Regions from separate parts of the Streptomyces sp. NBC_01314 genome, predicted to be linked through region 1. Evidence: riboswitches for the same ligand, from Rfam matches in the RefSeq annotation. Region 1 holds a riboswitch; the other holds the start of a gene.
The links. A riboswitch is a leader RNA that binds a small molecule or an ion and turns the genes downstream of it on or off. The one in region 1 is predicted to bind glycine.

Region 1 (6,191 bases):
CTTCGAGGGCCCGTACATCACCTCCACCGAGCGCGCCCTGCGCCAGGCCGAGGTCATGCAGCAGCCCTACCAGCCACGCCTGCTGTCGGTGCCCGAGCTCTACATGCTCATGCTCTGGCTGCACGCCGACCCCACCGCCGACGGCGCCACCGGCCACCCGGCACCGACCGACCTGCTGGTCCCGCTGGCACCCGCACCGCCCGGCATAGCGGCCCACCGACCACACCGGGTCGCCGATCTCCTCCCGGTGCTGACCACCCGACTGACACCCGCCCCGCTACTGGGATCACCCGCCTGAAAACCCGGCCCGCCCCGTCATTCGTACCGCTAGTGCCCCGCTGCCGATTTCCCGGCAGCGGGGCACTTGTTTCCCCGACCGGAAATCCCCGCTCTTTCGGGCGCCAATACGCTCGTACGAGCCATTCGCAGGTCTTCCCCGCCGCCGGACTAGCCCCATCCGACCATGGCGAACCACCCGAAGGGACAGTGCGACGAAGATGAACCATCCGGACCGGCGTTGCGTCATCAACCTGTGAAGAAGTCGTGCTGCGAAATGCCTGCGGATTGGCGTCCATGGGGCAACACTGGGACCGGACCGATTTATCACAACGGGGGGCGGCCATGAACGGGGCATCAAGCCGCGGGACAGACAAAACAGCCATCTCAGACCACACGACAAACCGAAAGATCCCAACAACCATGTGCCAGCACCAGCCACTGTGCCCGACTGCCGAATCCGCCGACCGGGAGGGTGCCCGACTCGTGGCGCACCACCCGGAGCAGGGATGGAGCCTGCTCTGCAACGGCGTTCTGCTCTTCGAGGACACCGGTGAGCTCCTGCCGGACGGCCAGATCATCGCGCCGCACCGCCCGATGGGCACAGTGATGACAGCCGCCTGAGCCGCACTCACGTGCGCGCAGGGCGAGCGTCCTCGCACAGGACGCCCGCCCGACAGAAGAGGGGCCGGCCGGAGAAGCACTCTCCGAACCGGCCCCGACGCGTATCCGCGCCCGACTACGCTTCGTAAGCGTCCAGCGGCGGGCAGGAACAGACCAGGTTCCGGTCACCGAAGGCCTGGTCGATCCGGCGCACCGGCGGCCAGTACTTGTCGGCGCGCGAGACCCCGGCAGGGAAGACCGCCTCCTCGCGCGTGTAGGCGTGCTTCCACTCCCCGCCGAGCGCGCCCGCGGTGTGCGGCGCGTTCCGCAGCGGGTTGTCGTCCGCGGGCCACTCGCCCGAGCCGACCTTCTCGATCTCCGCGCGGATCGCGATCATCGCCTCGCAGAACCGGTCCAGCTCAGCGAGGTCCTCCGACTCGGTCGGCTCGATCATCAGCGTCCCGGCCACCGGGAACGACATCGTCGGCGCGTGGAAGCCGTAGTCGATGAGCCGCTTGGCGATGTCGTCGACGCTCACCCCGGTCGACTTGGCCAGCGGCCGCAGGTCGATGATGCACTCGTGTGCCACGAGCCCGTCCGGACCGGTGTACAGCACCGGGTAGTGCGGCTCCAGCCGCTTGGCGACGTAGTTGGCGCTGAGCACCGCCACCTGCGTGGCCCGCTTCAGCCCTTCACCGCCCATGAGCCGGACGTACGCCCACGAGATCGGCAGAATGCCCGCCGAGCCCCACGGCGCCGCCGAGACCGGCCCCACACCCGTCTCCGGACCGGCCGCGGGCTGCAGCGGGTGGTTCGGCAGGTACGGCGCGAGGTGCTCGCGCACCGCCACCGGACCGACACCCGGCCCACCGCCGCCGTGCGGGATGCAGAACGTCTTGTGCAGGTTCAGGTGTGAGACGTCGCCACCGAAGTGCCCCGGCTTGGCGAGACCCACCAGCGCGTTGAGGTTGGCGCCGTCGACGTACACCTGGCCGCCCGCGTCGTGCACCTGCGCGCAGATGTCGGCCACGTGCTCCTCGAACACCCCGTGCGTCGACGGATACGTGATCATCAGCACGGACAGCTCGTCGCGGTACTGCTCGATCTTCGCCCGCAGGTCGTCGACGTCGATCTCGCCGTCGTCGGCGGTCTTCACGACGACGACCTTCATGCCGGCCATGACGGCGCTCGCCGCGTTGGTGCCGTGCGCGGAGGACGGGATGAGGCACACGGTCCGCTGCTCGTCGCCGCCCGCCCGGTGGTACCCGCGTACGGCGAGCAGTCCGGCCAGCTCACCCTGCGAGCCCGCGTTCGGCTGCAGCGACACCTTGTCGTACCCGGTGGCCTCCGCCAGCCACTCCTCCAGCTCACGGATGAGCGTGAGATACCCCTGCGCCTGCGCGGCGGGCGCGAACGGGTGCACCTGCCCGAACTCGGGCCATGTCACCGGCTCCATCTCGGTGGTCGCGTTGAGCTTCATCGTGCAGGAACCCAGCGGGATCATGCCCCGGTCCAGCGCGTAGTCCCGGTCGGCGAGCCGGCGCAGATAGCGCAACATCGCGGTCTCGGAGCGGTGGTCGTGGAACACCGGGTGCGTGAGGTAGTCGTCCGACCGCAGCAGCACCTGAGGCAGCGTGTCCGCGGCAGCGGCATCGAGGGCCTCGACGTCCCCCTCCACCCCGAACGCGGTCCATACGGCACCCAGCTGCGCCCGCGTCGTGGTCTCGTCGCAGGAGATCGACACCAGGTCGGCGTCCACGAGGTGCAGGTTCACGCCATGTTCCCGAGCGGCTGCCACGACCTCACCGGCCCGCCCCGGCACCCGCACGGTGAGCGTGTCGAAGTACGCGCCGTGCACGACCTCGATCCCACCGGCCGCGAGCCCCGCGGCGAGCACGGTGGCGTACCGGTGGGTACGGCGGGCGATGGTCCGCAGCCCCTCCGGCCCGTGGTACACGGCGTACATACCGGCCATCACGGCGAGCAGTACCTGCGCCGTGCAGATGTTGCTGGTCGCCTTCTCCCGGCGGATGTGCTGCTCCCGCGTCTGCAGGGCGAGCCGGTACGCCTTGTGCCCGTCCGCGTCCACGGAGACCCCGACGAGACGTCCGGGCAGGCTGCGCGCGAACTTCTCCCGCACGGCCATGTAACCCGCGTGCGGCCCGCCGAAGGCCATCGGCACACCGAACCGCTGAGTCGTCCCGACCGCGATGTCCGCACCCAGCTCACCGGGCGGGGAGAGAAGCGTCAGCGCCAGCAGATCGGCGGCGACGGTGACGAGCGCGCCGAGCGCGTGCGCCTGCTCGATGACCGGCTTCAGATCCCGTACGACACCGGAGGCACCCGGGTACTGCAGCAGCACCCCGTTGATCTCCCGCCCGGCGATGTCGGCCGGGATTCCCGCACCGAGGTCGGCGACGACGACCTCGACGCCGGCCGGCTCGGCGCGGGTCTCGATCACGGCGATCGTCTGCGGCAGCACGTCCGCGTCGACGAGGAAGAGCCCCTTCTTGTTCTTGCCCATACGCCGGGACAACGCCATGGCCTCGGCGGCGGCGGTGCCCTCGTCGAGCAGGGACGCCCCGGAGGTGGGCAGACCGGTCAGCTCGGCCACCATGGTCTGGAAATTGAGAAGAGCCTCGAGCCGCCCCTGGGAGATCTCGGGCTGATACGGCGTGTAGGCGGTGTACCAGGCCGGGTTCTCCATCACATTCCGCAGAATCACTGGCGGCGTGAACGTCCCGTAGTACCCGAGCCCGATCATCGAGCCGAGCACCTGATTGCGGTCCGCGAGCGAACGCAGCTCGGCGAGCACCTCGGCCTCGGTACGCGCGCCGGGAAGGTCCAGCGCCTCGGTGTTCTTGATCACGTCCGGGACCGCGGCCGCCGTCAGCTCGTCGAGCGAGCCGTACCCGACGTGCGCGAGCATCTTGGCCCGGGCCTCGACGTCCGGGCCGATGTGGCGCCGCTCGAAGGGGATGCCCTGTTCGAGCTCGGAGAGTGGAATGCGGTGGGCGGTCATTGCGGAGGCCTCCTGGTCAGACACGACCTTCGAGGGGCACCACGGCACGGGCGCCCCGACGGCCTCCCCCTCTGTCATCTCAACCTGAGAGCTTCACCGGTCCAGGTACGAACCGGCTTTCACCGTCGGTGAGAGCGGGAGCCGTGGCACCCGCCCTGCTTTCCAGAGTGACCTCGTCCGTGCGGTACGTGTGCCTGAGAGATTCCGGGGAGGATTTGCTCCTTCGGCGCCTTCCGGATGGTGTCCGGAGGACTCTCCCGCACGGGGTCAGCAGCCGCTGCCAGGGTATCAGCGGGGCCGACGCGCGAGTCTTCGAGTGGCCACCTTCCCTGATGTGCCTTTTCGTAGTGGGGAGGGATGATTCGCGCCCCCTCTGCGACCACCTGGAGGGCCCGTGCAGACCGACATCGACCCACGCAACCTGATCGGCCGCAAGGCGTTCGACCGCAAGGGCAGCAAGATCGGCACCGTGGACGAGGTCTATCTGGACGACGCCACCGGCACCCCCGAGTGGGCCGCGATACGCATGGGCTTCTTCGGCCGCGACGCCTTCGTCCCCCTGGAGCCCAGCGAACTGATCGAAGGCACACTCCGCGTCCCCTTCGACCGCACCCTCATCAAAGACGCCCCCGACTTCGGCGTAGGCCGCCACCTCTCCCCCGAACAAGAACTCCAGCTCTACCACCACTACGGCCTCGACATAGCCCCGCCCCCACCCATGAACCACAACTTCGGAAACGTGACGGGCCAGGAAGACGCCTGACAAAGGGCCCAGGGGCCTTCCTGGCCGCAGAGGCACCCACCGCAAGCCCTCAACCGCCCAGCAGGGCCGACCCGGAACCACCTCGGCAGCCCCTAACTACATGCACTCCGCCTGCCTGACGTCTCCTACCTGCCCTTCTTCGGCCCTACGATCCTTCCTACCTTCCTTCCGTCCCCGGCTCACTCCGCCCCCGCCCCTCCTGCCGCCCCGCACCCCTCTCCACCCTCCCCAACTTCTCCGCACCTTCGCGCCCCGCCCTTCCGGCCTCCCCCGCACCTCGCTTCACCCTCCCCCCGTCTTTCTCCCCGACCCACGTTTCCCCGTCCGGCCTGGCTTCCCCCTGCCTCGCCCGGCCCCTCCACCATCCCCGTTCCTCACGCCGGCCCCCTTGATCCCGCCGCAACGGCGCTCCACCACAACGACGCGGACCGGCGGTCCCCGCCGGCCTCAGCCCGGCACCGCACCCGGCACCAGCGGCAACGGCTCCGCCGGCTCCAGCCCCGGATCGTCGGTTCTGAAGGTCCGCACCCGCCCTGGCCCCACGTCATGCGGCGTCTCGAAGCGCACAGTCACCCGCCCGAGCCCGCTCCCCTGTACCCACCCATGCCCGTACTCGACATGCCGCACGTCATGCCCGGCCCTCCACTGCCGCTCCCCACCCGCACCCTCCTCCACCACAGGCACCTCCGCGGCGGCCCCGGCCTCCTCCTCGGCAAGCTCCGGCTCCCCCGCCGCCTGCGCGAACAGGTCCTCCTGCGTGTAATCGGCGAGCCCGCTCACCCCCACCCCCAGCAACCGCACCCCACCCGTCGTGTCCACGGCCTCCAGCAACCGAGCCGCGGCTTCCCGTACCACCGCGGGGTCGTCAGTAGGCCCCCGCAACGTCTCGGACCGGGTCAACGTCGAAAAGTCGTACCGCCGCACCTTCAACACGATCGTCCGCCCCGACAGCCCGGCCCCCGCAACCTCCGCACACACCGGTCCGCGAGCAGCTGCACCTCCATCCGGACCCGCACCCGGTCGTGGATGTCCACGTCATACGTGTCCTCCACCGACACCGACTTCGTGTCCCGCTCGGCCACCACCGCCCGGTCGTCCCGCGCCAGCGCCATCGCGTACAGCCCGTGCCCGTGGGCCTTCCCCAACAGCCGTACGACCTCGTCCTCCCCCGCCTCCACGATCTCCTCGACCGTGGTGATCCCGGCCCGCCGCAGATGGTCCCCGGTCGCCGGCCCCACTCCCGGCAGAATCCGCACGGACATCGGCCCCAACATCGCCCGCTCCGTCCCGGGCTCGATCAACACCAGCCCGTCCGGCTTGGCCTGCTCGGAACCGATCTTCGCGAGCATCTTGGAGGCCGCGAGCCCGACGGATCCCGTGAGCGCGGTCACCGCCCGTATGTCCGCTCGCAGCCGCGCCCCCACCAGCCGCGCCGACGCCTCGTCCCAGGCGGCGTCCCCGGCCTCCAGATCCACGAACGCCTCATCCAGGCTCAACGGCTCCACCAGCGGCGACAGATCACGCAAC
Region 2 (6,191 bases), 5.6 Mb from region 1:
GATCCACTCCATGGAGTGGGCCAACGCGTCGCCCTCCGCACGGAGTTGACGGGCCGACATGGCCGCGCGGCGACGGACCTTCAGTCCGCCGGGCAGGATGCCCTCGCGGGACATACCGCGTGAGACACAGGTCTGCATCACGCGCCAGATGTCGAGGAGCCCGGAGCGGATCTCGTCCTCGCCGCGCCAGGCCCGCTCGTTCTCCAGCATCAGCGCGGAGATCGACAGGCCCGTCTCCTTCGCCACGCGGAGCAGCTCGTCGCCCGAACGGAAGGGGTACTTGAGGGGCGTGTCGTCGAGTTTGATGCGGTCCGCGCCGACCGCTTCCTCGTCGACGACGAACCCGCCGCCGACGGAGTAGTACGTCTTCGACAACAGCTCCGTGCCCGCCGCGTCGAACGCCCAGATCGTCATGCCGTTGGCGTGGTACGGCAGCGTCTTGCGGCGGTGCAGGACCAGGTCCTTGTCGAAGGAGAAGGGGATCTCGTGGTCGTCCAGGAGGCGGAGACGGCCCGACCCCTTGATCGCCTCCACCCGCTCGTCGGCCGACTCGACGTCGACCGTGCGCGGTGAGGCGCCTTCCAGGCCCAGGAGTACGGCCTTGGGGGTGCCGTGGCCGTGGCCGGTGGCGCCGAGCGAGCCGTACAGCTCGACGCGTACCGAGGCCACGCCCGCGAGCAGCTCCTCGTTGCGCAGCCGCCGGGCGAAGATGCGGGCGGCGCGCATCGGGCCGACCGTGTGGGAGCTGGATGGGCCGATGCCGATCGAGAACAGGTCGAAGACCGAGATGGCCACGGTGACTCCTCAGAACGGGGGAGGGTGGTGCGGGGAGTGGGGCACCGCGCGCACCCCCCAGTGTGCGCGGTGCCCCGGAAAAGCGGGACTACGGACCGATGAAGCCCGGGTTACTTCCCCAACCCGGGGTAGAGCGGGTGCTTGTCGGCCAGTGCCTTGACCCGGGTTTTGAGGGCTTCGGTGTCGTAGGACGGTTTGAGGGCTTCGGCGATGACGTCGGCGACCTCGGTGAAGTCCTCGGCGGTGAAGCCGCGGGTGGCGAGGGCGGGGGTGCCGATGCGCAGGCCGGAGGTGATCATCGGGGGGCGGGGGTCGTTGGGGACGGCGTTGCGGTTGACGGTGATGCCGACCTCGTGGAGGCGGTCCTCGGCCTGCTGTCCGTCGAGTTCGCTCGCGCGCAGGTCGACCAGGATGAGGTGGACGTCGGTGCCGCCGGACAGGACGTCGACGCCGGCGTCACGGGCGTCGGCGGCGGTCAGCCGCTCGGCCAGAATGCGGGCGCCGTCAATGGTGCGCTGCTGGCGCTCCTTGAACTCCTCCGAGGCCGCGACCTTGAAGGAGACGGCCTTGGCGGCGATCACGTGTTCCAGGGGGCCGCCCTGGAAGCCGGGGAAGACGGAGGAGTTGAGCTTCTTGGCGAATGCCTGCTTGGCGAGGATGATGCCGCCGCGGGGGCCGCCGAGGGTCTTGTGGGTGGTGGAGGTGACCACGTCGGCGTGTTCGACGGGGTTGGGGTGCAGTCCGGCGGCGACCAGGCCGGCGAAGTGTGCCATGTCCACCCACAGGTACGCGCCGACCTCGTCGGCGATGCGGCGGAAGGCGGCGAAGTCCAGTTGGCGCGGGTAGGCCGACCAGCCGGCGATGATCACCTTGGGGCGGTGTTCCTTGGCGAGCTGCTCCAGTTCGGCCATGTCGACGAGGCCGGTGGTGGTGTCGACGTGGTAGGCGACGACGTTGAACTGTTTGCCGGAGAAGTTCAGGCGCATGCCGTGGGTGAGGTGGCCGCCGTGGGCGAGGTCGAGGCCGAGGATGGTGTCGCCGGGCTGGGCGAGGGCGAAGAGGGCGGCCTGGTTGGCGGAGGCGCCGGAGTGGGGCTGGACGTTGGCGTATTCGGCGCCGAAGAGGTCTTTGAGGCGGTCGATGGCGATCTGTTCGGTGACGTCGACGTGTTCGCAGCCGCCGTAGTAGCGGCGGCCGGGGTAGCCCTCGGCGTACTTGTTGGTGAGGACGGTGCCCTGGGCCTCCATGACGGCGACGGGGGCGAAGTTCTCCGAGGCGATCATTTCCAGGGTGGACTGCTGGCGGTGCAGCTCGGCGTCGACGGCGGCGGCGACCTCCGGGTCCAGCTCGTGCAGGGGCGTGTTCAGAAGCGACATGCGAACGACCTCGTCATCTCAGCCGGCGGTGTGGGCGACGTACTCGTCGGCGGAGAGCAGATCGTCCGGCTCCTCCGCGACACGTACCTTGAACAGCCAGCCGCCCTCGAACGGGGCGGTGTTCACCAGCGACGGATCGTTGACGACGTCCTCGTTGATCTCGGTGATCTCACCGGAGACCGGCGAGTACAGGTCACTGACCGACTTCGTGGACTCCAGTTCGCCGCAGGTCTCGCCCGCGGCCACCGTGGAGCCCACCTCGGGAAGCTGGGCGAAGACGACATCGCCGAGCGCGTTCGCCGCGAACTCCGTGATGCCGACCGTCGAGACGCCGTCCTCGGCGACCGACAGCCACTCGTGCTCCTTGCTGTAACGCAGCTGCTGGGGGTTGCTCATGGCCTGAATTCTCCTGTAAGCGGGGGAGTGGTGAGGAAGGGGGGACTGCTGAAACCGCTGTTGAGCAGCGCGGATGTGCCCCGTGTCACTCTCGGGGTCCGCACCGGTGCCGCTTCTGAACGGACGACTACGAAGGTGTCACTTCTGCCGCTTGTAGAACGGCAGCGCCACGACCTCGTACGGCTCGTGGCTGCCCCGGATGTCCACTCCCACACCGGCGGTGCCCGGCGCGGAGTGCGTGGCGTCGACGTACGCCATGGCGATCGGCCGGCCCAGCGTCGGGGAGGGCGCACCGGAGGTGACCTCGCCGATCACCTTGCCGTCGGCGACGACCGGATATCCGGCGCGCGGCACCCGGCGGCCCTCGGCGACCAGCCCGACGAGGACGCGCGGCGGGGCCGAGGCGGCGCGCCCGGCGGCCGCCGTCAGCGCCGTACGCCCGACGAAGTCGCCCTCCTTCTCGAACTTCACGACCCGCCCGAGCCCGGCGTCGAACGGCGTCAGCGCGGTGGACAGTTCATGCCCGTACAGCGGCATGCCCGCCTCCAGGCGGAGCGTGTCCCGGCAGGACAGCCCGCAGGGCACCAGGCCGACACCCTCGCCCGCCTCGGTCAGCGCCTGCCACAGCTCGACGGCGTGCTCCGGCCTCACGAACAGCTCGAAGCCGTCCTCGCCGGTGTACCCGGTGCGCGCGATCAGCGCGGGGACCCCGGCGACCGTGCCGGGCAGCCCCGCGTAGTACTTCAGCCCGTCGAGGTCGGCGTCGGTGAGGGCGGCCAGGATCCCGGGCGACTCGGGGCCCTGGACGGCGATCAGCGCGTACGCGTCCCGGTCGTCCCGCACCTCGGCGTCGAACCCGGCCGAACGCTCCACGAGCGCGTCCAGCACCACCTGGGCGTTCGAGGCGTTCGCGACGACCAGATAGGTCGAGGATCCAGCCTCGGTCTCGCCCAGGCGGTAGACGATCAGGTCGTCGAGGATGCCGCCGTCCTCGCGGCAGATCATGCTGTAGCGGGCGCGGCCGGGCTTCACACCGCCGATGTTGCCGACCAGCGCGTGATCGAGCAGTGCGGCGGCCCGCGGGCCGGACACGGTGATCTCACCCATGTGGGAGAGGTCGAAGAGGCCGGCCCTCGTGCGGACGGCGAGGTGCTCGTCGCGTTCGGAGCCGTAGCGCAGGGGCATGTCCCAGCCTGCGAAGTCGGTCATCGTCGCACCGAGCGAGCGATGCAGGGCATCGAGCGCGGTACGGCGCGATCCAGCGGTGGGGCTACTGCTCATCGGTTCTGCTCCCAGGGCATGACAGGCGAGGTCGATCCTCCCCATCTGTCATCGGAACCTGAGAGGTTCACCACGACCGTACGTACTGGTGGTCGTGGTTTGCACCGTGGGTGGAGCCGTCCTCTGCGGAAGAGAGGTGCGGCCCGCTTTTCAGATGTGCCTCGCCCACGCGGTATCTGAGCCTGAGAGATTCAAGGGAGGGACTTGCTCCTTCGGCGCCCCAGCGAGACTGCTGGGAGCTCTCCCGCGCGGATTCAAGCGGCCGGTATGCAGTTGGCGCGCACATCATTGCACGCATCGACGGGGCGCGGCAGGGGGACCTTTCACAGGTGGGGAGTCGACGAGCACAGGCAGGCACAGCGGTCCGTAGCACTCTTGTGGCCATACGAGGACTGAAACAGGAGGGATCGGGCATTACCTTCTCTTTACAGTCTGTGGGGATGGGACTCCATACCCCCGGGGAGGACGATCACGGTGAACAGGACCACGGCGTACGCGACTACCTCGGGCATCGCCATGCCCAAGCAGCCCGTCGCGCCGGCGGGTGAGGCGTGCGGCCCGTTCCCGAGGGCCGTCGTCCGCGACCTCAGGGAGCGTGCCGGGCGGAGCCCGCACGGACTGTCCTTCGGACCCGACGACCTGGTGGTGGTCACCGGGCTCCCCGGCAGCGGCAAGTCGACGCTGATGCGGCGGTCCGTGCCCGGCGTACGGATCGACTCCCAGGACACCCGCGACCGCTTCGACGCGCGCTTCGCCCGCCACCTGCCGTACGCGGCCTACCGGCCCTTCGTGCGCCTCGCCCACTACGCGGGGCTGCGGCGAGCCCTCCGCTCGGGGGAGGGCGTCGTCGTGCACGACTGCGGGGCACAGGCGTGGGTACGGAGGTGGCTCGCGCGTGAGGCCGGAAGGCGGGGCGGCACCCTGCATCTGCTGTTGCTCGACGTGACTCCCGGCGAGGCGCGGGACGGGCAGCGGGAGCGGGGGCGGGGCGTGTCGCGGTACGCCTTCGCCCGGCACCGGGGGGCCATGACCCGGCTGCTGCGAGCGGTGGAGGAGGGGCGGCTGCCTGAGGGGTGCGGGGCGGCGGTGCTGATCGACCGGGCCGCGGCGGACGTCCTGAAGCGGATCGACTTCGGGGGGTGAGAGAGAGGCTCCGCGGGGCGCGCCCCTGGCCCGGAAGCAATTAAGGTGCAGGGACAACAGCATCACGGAGCAAAGCGGTAGGCAGCAGATGGACTTCCCGGCGGACTTTTCGGCACAGGCACATCCCCACGGGCACGGCGGGTGGCCCGGCAACGAGCTGGAGGAGGTGCTGTCCGCGTCGCTCGGGGTGCCCCAGGCCGGGGCGCGGATCGTCGAGGTGCTGGCCCGCAGCTTCGTATGGGTGCCGCTGCCGGAGGGCGGCGGGCCCCGGAGCGGTCAGCTCGATCTGCCCACGATGGAGTTCGACGGCCAGGCGTACGTGCCGGTCTTCAGCTCCGAGGAGCAGTTCCGCCAAGTCGCCGGCAGCCACATGTCGTACACGATCGCCCCGGCCGTCGAGTTCGCGCGTGGCCTGCCCCCGCAGATCGGTCTGGTCCTGAACCCGGACGGTGTCGTGGGTATGCCGTTGCCGCCGCCCGCCGTGGCCGAGCTGTGCCGGGCCGGGCGGACCCCGCTGGACGGATCGGCGAACGGCGCCCGCGTGCGGCTGTTCGAACCGGACTGGCAGGACGACCCCGTGGACTTCCTCGCGGCCGCCTCGGCCGAGTTCGCCGCGACCGGAGTGGTCCTCTCCGCCCGCCGCTGCCTCGCCTCCGTCGAGACCGCCGACCCCGTCATGTTCATCGGCGTCGAACTGGCCTCCTGGGAGGCCGACCGCGCCCTCCCCCTGGCCGCCCTCGGCCGGGCCCTCACCAGGACCCCCGTCCCCTGGCCCGTCAACATGGTCTTCCTGGACGTCGCCCAGGACCCGGTGGGCGAATGGCTCCGCGAGAAGGTCCGGCCCTTCTATCAGCAGGGCTACTGACCGGCGCGCGTAAGGGGCGGGGGCTGTACCGCTGCGCGGCCCCGCCGCGATGGGGGTCCCTCCCGCTCGAGCGAAGTCGAGAGTGGGGGAGCGACCAGCCGCGACGCATCCGCACCCCGCCACGCGCGACAACCCCCGAGCCCTGACCGGCTCAACCCGCACACCACCTAAGCTGGTTCCTACAACCAAGGTCCAACACCGAAGGGCGGCCCACGTGAGCGCCAGCAGCCGCATCGCCACCGGGCAGGTCGAGCACATGCTGCGCCAGGTGACGCCCGGGCGTTACGACGCCTACGAGGCGCTGCTGCGTGCCCTCGCCGACCCGTCCTCCGGCC

Region 2: linked by a shared signal. The riboswitch ahead of gcvT (glycine cleavage system aminomethyltransferase GcvT) and the one ahead of gcvP (aminomethyl-transferring glycine dehydrogenase) in region 1 are both predicted to bind glycine.

Annotation. Positions count from the first base shown of each region.
Region 1 covers NZ_CP108394.1:9,311,655-9,317,845, reverse strand. The annotation lists gene OG622_RS41025 (hypothetical protein) at 1-298, shown strand, start outside; gene OG622_RS41020 (DUF5999 family protein) at 700-900, shown strand; gene gcvP (aminomethyl-transferring glycine dehydrogenase) at 1,016-3,901, opposite strand; glycine riboswitch at 4,074-4,171, opposite strand; gene OG622_RS41010 (PRC-barrel domain-containing protein) at 4,296-4,664, shown strand; partial or broken gene OG622_RS41005 (DNA polymerase IV) at 5,133-5,318, opposite strand; partial or broken gene OG622_RS41000 (DNA polymerase IV) at 5,472-6,191, opposite strand, start outside.
Region 2 covers NZ_CP108394.1:3,673,212-3,679,402, reverse strand. The annotation lists gene OG622_RS16045 (L-serine ammonia-lyase) at 1-795, opposite strand, end outside; gene glyA (serine hydroxymethyltransferase) at 906-2,171, opposite strand; gene gcvH (glycine cleavage system protein GcvH) at 2,190-2,567, opposite strand; gene gcvT (glycine cleavage system aminomethyltransferase GcvT) at 2,706-3,848, opposite strand; glycine riboswitch at 4,009-4,105, opposite strand; gene OG622_RS16025 (AAA family ATPase) at 4,323-4,991, shown strand; gene OG622_RS16020 (enhanced serine sensitivity protein SseB) at 5,080-5,856, shown strand; gene OG622_RS16015 (enhanced serine sensitivity protein SseB C-terminal domain-containing protein) at 6,071-6,191, shown strand, end outside.